Regions from separate parts of the Streptomyces sp. NPDC040545 genome, predicted to be linked through region 2. Evidence: riboswitches for the same ligand, from Rfam matches in the RefSeq annotation. Region 2 holds a riboswitch; each other region holds the start of a gene.

Region 1 (2,255 bases), on a different contig from region 2:
GGAGCTGGTCGGCCACGATCTGGTCGAGGAGCTTCCCCCGCACCGCCAGATTCGCGTACCGGAAGTCATGCTCTTCGCGCTGATCGGCCAGGAGCACGGCGAGCCGGTCCGCCCAGCCGAGAAAAGAATCCCCGGGTCCCGGGTCCCCCACACCCTCGGTGAAGCTGTCCCCGATCGCCGCGTACGAGCCGATGGTCTTGAGTTTCGTCGTCGTCGCTGCCACGAGAACCCATACTTCACTCCGGTAACCAACCTACGCCAACGTAATGAGGGGTTGACGGACCGTGATCTATACCACGCGAGGGATAAGGAATAAGTACAGGTGAGGCCGGGACCCCCCTCGGGTCCCGGCCTCACGCCCTGTCGGCGCTCCGGCGGCGGGTGCCGTCAGAGGCTCGCGCCCTTCGAGCGGAGGTACGCGATCGGGTCCATGTCCGAGCCGTAGGACGGGGTCGTACGGATCTCGAAGTGGAGGTGGGGTCCGGTCGAGTTGCCGGTGGAGCCGGAGAGGCCGATGGCCTGCCCGGCGGTGACGCTCTGGCCGGAGGAGACGGAGAGCTGGGACAGGTGGGCGTACTGGGAGTACTTGCCGTCCGCGTGCCTGATGACGATCTCGTTGCCGTACGAGCCGCTCCAGCCGGCGGAGACCACGGTGCCCGCGCCGACGGCCTTGACGGTGGTGCCCATGGCAGCGATGAAGTCGACGCCGGTGTGGTAGCCGGAGGACCACATGCTGCCGGCGACCTTGTACTGGGTGGAGATGCCGCCGCTGACCGGGGCCACGAAGCCCGCGGCCGACTGCGGCGCGGCGGCGGGGGCCTCGGCCGGGGACTCGACGGCGGCTTCCCGCTGCGCCGGGGCGGCCTGCTCGGCCTGCTCGCGGACCGGCTCCGGCGCGGCCTGCGCGGCCGGCTTCGCGTCGGCCTCGGGGGCCGGGGCGGCCTCGGCCTCCGCCTCGGCCGGAGCCGCCTCGGCGGGACCGCCGAGGTGCAGCTTCAGGCCCGGGTGGATCAGCGACGGGTTGCCGCCGACGGCCTCGCGGTTGTCGGCGTACAGCTGCTCCCAGCCGCCGGACAGATGGCGCTCGGCGGCGATCTTGGAGAGGTAGTCGCCCGGCACGACGGTGTAGAGGGTCGGCGCGGCCTGCACTGCGGCGACGGGGGCAGCCCGCACGGCGACGGGGGCCTGCGACGCCACCGCGGGGGTCACCGCGCTCGCGGCGGCCGGGGCGCCGGCCGCGTGGGCGCCGGCGGCACCGATCAGCGGCAGCGCGAGGGCCGCGCCACCGGTTCCGGCGACGGCGAAACCGCGGGAAAGGGAAAGGGACTTGGGACGGCGGTGCTTACCCTTTGCAGGCATGACGAATTCCTCTCCGGCGCCTGCGAGGTGAGCTGTCGGGTTCGGACTGGAGATGTCCGGCCGTACATGTACGGGACATGGACGGCTTCACCCCGAGCCGTTCCCGGAGAAAAGATCTCCGGGCCGGCGGCTTACCTGGTTCCCCCGCTCCTGCCGCGCGAATAGGTCGGGTGCGGTTTCCGGGAGGCGGCAGGATTTGGCGGTCCACCCGGATCGATCGCGAAGGTAATCCCTTGCGGCAGCACGGAACAAGCCGCGAATTCCCTGACGGAATAACAGGCATGAGGGACCGACGGAATTACCGTCACCCTCCGTCCATTCCGCACCGCCAACAGCCGCCCCGACGCGGCCATTCACCTTTGACGATCAGGCACTCACGGTCACCGTATGATCTGGCTCACGGGGACGTGCCCGATCTCGCCTCCGGATATGGCAAGTTGGCGCAAGTAGTGTAATTCGGACAGAGGGTCCACGACATGGCGGAGGAGTTGCTTTGACCCAGCAGATACAGGAGCCGGAGCTGTCCGGAGTGCGCAATTTCCGCGATGTGGGCGGATTGCCGACTTCTGACGGCCGAACGGTCAGGACAGGACGACTGTTCCGAAGCGGACATCTCGCGCATGCCACCGAAACCGATACAGAATTCCTCGCCTCGCTCGGTCTCCACACCATCTTCGACTTCCGCAACGTCGCCGATCACGCGCTGGAGGGGCCGGACGTCGAGCTGCCGGGCGTGCGGAACGTCAACATCCCGCTCTCCGACCCGGCCGACGGACGGGAGTTCTGGCGACTGGTCCGCGACGGCGACCTCGTCCAGCTGCGCGAGCTCCTGGGCGACGGCAAGGCCGCGGCCCGGATGTCGCACTCGTACCGCGGGATCATCCGGCAGCGCACCG
Region 2 (2,255 bases):
CGGCCGCGCCAGGGCACCGAGGAGACGGTCGCCCGGATCGACTCCGCCGCCGTACGCGCCTTCTACGAGGCCCACGTACGCCCCGCCACCGCCACCGCGGTGGTCGTCGGCGACCTGACCGGCATCGACCTGGACGCCGTGCTCGCGGACACCCTGGGCACCTGGACGGGCAACACCGCCGCGGCCCTCCCGGTGCCGCCGGTGACCGCCGACGACACCGGCCGCGTGGTCATCGTGGACCGGCCCGGCGCGGTCCAGACGCAGCTGCTGATCGGCCGGATCGGGGCGGACCGCCACGACCGGGTGTGGGCGGCCCAGGTGCTGGGCACGTACTGCCTGGGCGGCACCCTCACCTCGCGCCTGGACAAGGTGCTGCGCGAGGAGAAGGGGTACACCTACGGCGTGCGCGCCTTCGGCCAGGTGCTGCGCTCCACCGCGGACGGCAAGGGCGCCTCGATGCTCGCCATCAGCGGCTCGGTGGACACCCCGAACACCGGACCGGCGCTGGAGGACCTCTGGAAGGTGCTGCGCACCCTCGCGGAGGGCGGTCTGACCGACGCCGAACGCGATGTCGCCGTGCAGAACCTGGTGGGTGTGGCCCCGCTGAAGTTCGAGACGGCGGCCTCGGTCGCGGGCACCCTCGCCGACCAGGTCGAGCAGGAGCTGCCGGACGACTACCAGGCGCAGTTGTACGCCCAGCTCGCCGAAACGGGCACGGTGGAGGCGACCACGGCGGTCGTCAAGGCCTTCCCCGCGGACCGGCTGGTCACCGTCCTGGTGGGCGACGCGGCGCTGATCGAGGAGCCCGTGCGGGCTCTTGGGATCGGAGAGGTCACGGTCGTCTCCAACTGACCGGCGGGCGACGGCTCATTGAGGGCCGGCTGAAGGTTTCGGCAAGGGGTTCTGGTGACTTGGTCATCGGAACCCCTTTTGTCCGTTTAGTGGTGAGGTTGCTTTTATGTGGTGTGGCGTACGCAACAAAAAGCCGTGTCTGTTTGGCGATTGACTGATGATCCGCCTAGCGTCGGCCGTGCTGTCCGTCAGTTGTGCCCGCCGCACCCGCGGCACCGGGCAGCGATCGCCGAGTCCCCGTCAGGCGCGAGCCTGGGGAGCCGGGGACCCACATGAGTCCCTGGGGTGAATCGGACCCCCTCGCAAGAGGAGATCCGTAGGAGACCTTCCTGCTCCGAACCCGTCAGCTAACCCGGTAGGCGAGAAGGAAGGAAAGGATCAAACCCTTCATGGCGTTTGGCAGTCGTCCCGCTGGTACCGGTAAGCACCGTGGCTCCAGCCGTCTGAGCAAGAAGACCGCCGGCTACGCCGGTATCGCCGCGATCGCCACCACCGGTGTGGTCGGCTCGCTCGCCGCCCCGGCCTTCGCCGCGGACAACCACAGCAGCAACATCGGCCAGGACAACGGCCTGGGCGCCGTGGTCGTCGCCGAGGACCTCGCGGGTGACATCGCCGACCAGGCCGAGTCCCAGCACCGCGGAGCCGAGCAGGACGCCGTCAAGGCGCAGGCCGAGGCCGACGCGAAGCAGCGGGCCGCGGAGGCCAAGCGCCTTGCCGAGGCCAAGGCGAAGGTCGAGCGCGAGGCCGCCGAGCGCGCCGCCCGCGAGGAGGAGCGCAAGCGCCTCAACACCTTTGTCGCCCCGGTGGACGGCTCGTACGTCAGCACGCAGTACCACGCGGGCGGCGGCATGTGGTCCTCCGGCAGTCACACGGGGATCGACTTCCACGCCGCCTCCGGCACCTCGGTCCACGCGGTGGGCGTCGGTACCGTCGTCGAGGCCGGCTGGGGCGGCGCGTACGGCAACAACGTCGTCATCAAGCACAACGACGGCACCTACACCCAGTACGGGCACATGACCTCGCTGAACGTCTCCGTCGGCGAGCAGGTCACCCCGGGCCAGCAGATCGGCCTGTCGGGCTCCACGGGCAACTCCAGCGGCCCGCACCTGCACTTCGAGGCCCGCACGGGCTCGCAGTACGGCTCGGACATCGACCCGATTGCGTACCTGCGCTCGCACGGCGTCAGCCTCTGACCCCGCCTCGCACACCGCTTCACCGAAGACCCCGGCTCGGAGAGCCGGGGTCTTCGTGTTGCGTCCTTGTACAAATGTTTCGTATTTCTGGCCGCTCTCGGAAATTATCGTGTGTTGCAATAGAGTCGCAGCGCACGCATGTGCGTGCAATGAGGCTGGCAGTCGGAAATAGGCGGAGGTTCGGTCTTGCGTATTCCTGCGCACGCGGTA
Region 3 (2,255 bases), on a different contig from region 2:
CCAGCACCCCGTTCCTGATACCCGACGCGCCGTCCATCGGACTGCCCGTCATGCCCGCGCCGGACGTCCCGACGACGCCTCCGGTCGACCCGACGGCTCCGGTCCAGCCGGGCGGCCCGACCGGCACGCCGACCCCCGTCGACCCGACGGCGCCGACGCTGCCGGTGGACCCGACCGTGCCCACCACCTCGCCCGTCACGCCGGGACTGCCCCCGGTCGACCCGACGGCCCCCGCGGCCCCGGCGGTCCCGCAGACCACCGGCGCCACTCCTGTCGAGGGCAGTGGCAAGCACCGCGGTGCGCCGGAGACCCCCTCTGATGCCGCGTCGGACCCCACCTACACGGTCCAGGCGGGCGACAGCCTGGCGACCATCGCGGTTGCCAAGGGCGTAAAGGGGGGCTGGAACGGTCTCTACCAGGCCAATGAGCAAGTCATCGGCGAGGACGCCGACCTCATCAAGCCGGGCCAGAACCTGGACCTAACTCCGCAATAAGGACAGTTCAGTTACCCGGAAAGAGTCGAATGTCGGATTTCTGTAAGTGAGACATGTGTCTCTTCCGGTCAACTGGCGTGTCCCGCCCCGGGGCTTCCGCAAACCCCGTCCTCACCTGCGCAAACACCCCTGCGGGGAGCGCAAGTAGGGGCCGTTTCTCCCCGATGTTCCTCGTTGAACATCGGGGAGGGACCTGTCTACCTTCTGAATCGCTCGCCACCGCGAGCTCCTTCGACCGCATCGCCGAATCCTGCCGGCGGACGGGGGGAACAGTCGTCGCGTCAAGCGCCGAAGGCAGGAGCGGGGGAACCAAGGTAGGTGCCGGGAGCGGCCGTTGAGAGACGGTCACGCCACCGGCTTGGGGTTAAGACGTGCGCTAGGTCGCACGGCCGGGCAACTCACTCGCCCGAACCCGACAGCTCACCTCGTAGGCGTCGGTGAGGAGAAACTCCATGCTGCTTTCCGGCAAGGGCAAGCACCGTCGCGGTACTGCAATCGAGCGGTCTGTCCGGATCGTCACGCTCGCCGGTGTAGCCGGTGTGGCCGTGGCCGCCCCCCTGATGGCCGCGGGCACCGCCAGCGCCGCCACCACGTCCGAGTGGGACAAGGTCGCGCAGTGCGAGTCCGGCGGCAACTGGTCCATCAACACGGGCAACGGCTACTACGGCGGTCTGCAGTTCTCGCCCTCCACGTGGGCCGGGTTCGGTGGCAAGTCGTACGCCCCGCAGGCCAACCAGGCCTCCAAGTCGCAGCAGATAGCCATCGCGGAGAAGGTCCTCAAGAGCCAGGGCAAGGGTGCCTGGCCGTCCTGCGGCAAGGGCCTGTCGAACTCCGCCTACACCGGTGGCGGCTCCGAGGCCCCGGCATCGTCCAAGCCGCAGTCCAAGCCGCAGTCGAAGCCGAAGGCCGAGAAGCCGAAGACCGAGACCAAGGCCGCGCCGAAGGAGACCAAGCGTCCCGAGGCTCCCACCACCCGCTCCGAGCGCGCCGAGGCTCCGGCCGCGCCGAAGACCGGCAACGGCTCGTACGAGGTCAAGCCGGGCGACACCCTGGGCACCATCGCCGAGGCCAACGGCGTCAAGGGCGGCTGGGAGAAGCTCTTCGAGCTGAACAAGGACATCGTCTCCGACGCCGACCTGATCTTCCCGGGCCAGAAGCTGAAGCTCAGCTGAACACTGCGGCAGAAGCCGCCGAAACCTGTACGCGGCGTCAGCTGACCCCGTGCAGGATTTCCACCGCCCGGCGCGTGCCCCACGCGCCGGGCGGTGCTGCGTGTGGCCCCCCGAAGCCCGATGATCAAGCTACCTATGTCCCGGAAGAGGGGTATTCGGTCCCTTTTTCGTCCCAGGGTCCGGGCGGTCGGGCGGCCCAGTGCCCGGAGCCGGTTAGGCTCTAGGCGGCAAGGCCATCCCACGGCCTGACACGCCACCGCACACTCAGCGTCACATCCCAGAAGGAGATGCTCGTGCCGTCCATCGACGTCGTCGTAGCCCGGGAAATCCTGGACTCCCGAGGCAACCCCACGGTCGAGGTCGAGGTGGGCCTCGACGATGGCAGCACCGGCCGTGCTGCAGTTCCGTCCGGCGCCTCCACCGGTGCATTCGAGGCCATCGAGCTGCGTGACGGTGACCCCAACCGTTACTTCGGCAAGGGTGTCGAGAAGGCCGTCCTCGCCGTCATCGAGCAGATCGGCCCGGAGCTCGTCGGCTACGACGCCACCGAGCAGCGCCTGATCGACCAGGCCATGTTCGACCTGGACGC

Evidence for each region. Region 2 has a riboswitch for cyclic di-AMP ahead of ACZ573_RS13585 (M23 family metallopeptidase). Riboswitches for the same ligand answer to the same signal wherever they lie in the genome.
Region 1: linked by a shared signal. The riboswitch ahead of ACZ573_RS05735 (peptidoglycan DD-metalloendopeptidase family protein) and the one ahead of ACZ573_RS13585 (M23 family metallopeptidase) in region 2 are both predicted to bind cyclic di-AMP.
Region 3: linked by a shared signal. The riboswitch ahead of ACZ573_RS33520 (transglycosylase family protein) and the one ahead of ACZ573_RS13585 (M23 family metallopeptidase) in region 2 are both predicted to bind cyclic di-AMP.

What each region holds. Positions count from the first base shown of each region.
Region 1 is NZ_JBVIWA010000002.1:172,492-174,746, reverse strand. It holds gene ACZ573_RS05740 (SGNH/GDSL hydrolase family protein) at 1-223, opposite strand, end outside; gene ACZ573_RS05735 (peptidoglycan DD-metalloendopeptidase family protein) at 388-1,359, opposite strand; cyclic di-AMP (ydaO/yuaA leader) riboswitch at 1,362-1,538, opposite strand; gene ACZ573_RS05730 (tyrosine-protein phosphatase) at 1,853-2,255, shown strand, end outside.
Region 2 is NZ_JBVIWA010000005.1:257,516-259,770, reverse strand. It holds gene ACZ573_RS13590 (M16 family metallopeptidase) at 1-852, shown strand, start outside; cyclic di-AMP (ydaO/yuaA leader) riboswitch at 1,070-1,228, shown strand; gene ACZ573_RS13585 (M23 family metallopeptidase) at 1,242-2,045, shown strand; gene ACZ573_RS13580 (GntR family transcriptional regulator) at 2,232-2,255, shown strand, end outside.
Region 3 is NZ_JBVIWA010000025.1:68,514-70,768, reverse strand. It holds gene ACZ573_RS33525 (transglycosylase family protein) at 1-494, shown strand, start outside; cyclic di-AMP (ydaO/yuaA leader) riboswitch at 771-943, shown strand; gene ACZ573_RS33520 (transglycosylase family protein) at 947-1,666, shown strand; gene eno (phosphopyruvate hydratase) at 1,960-2,255, shown strand, end outside.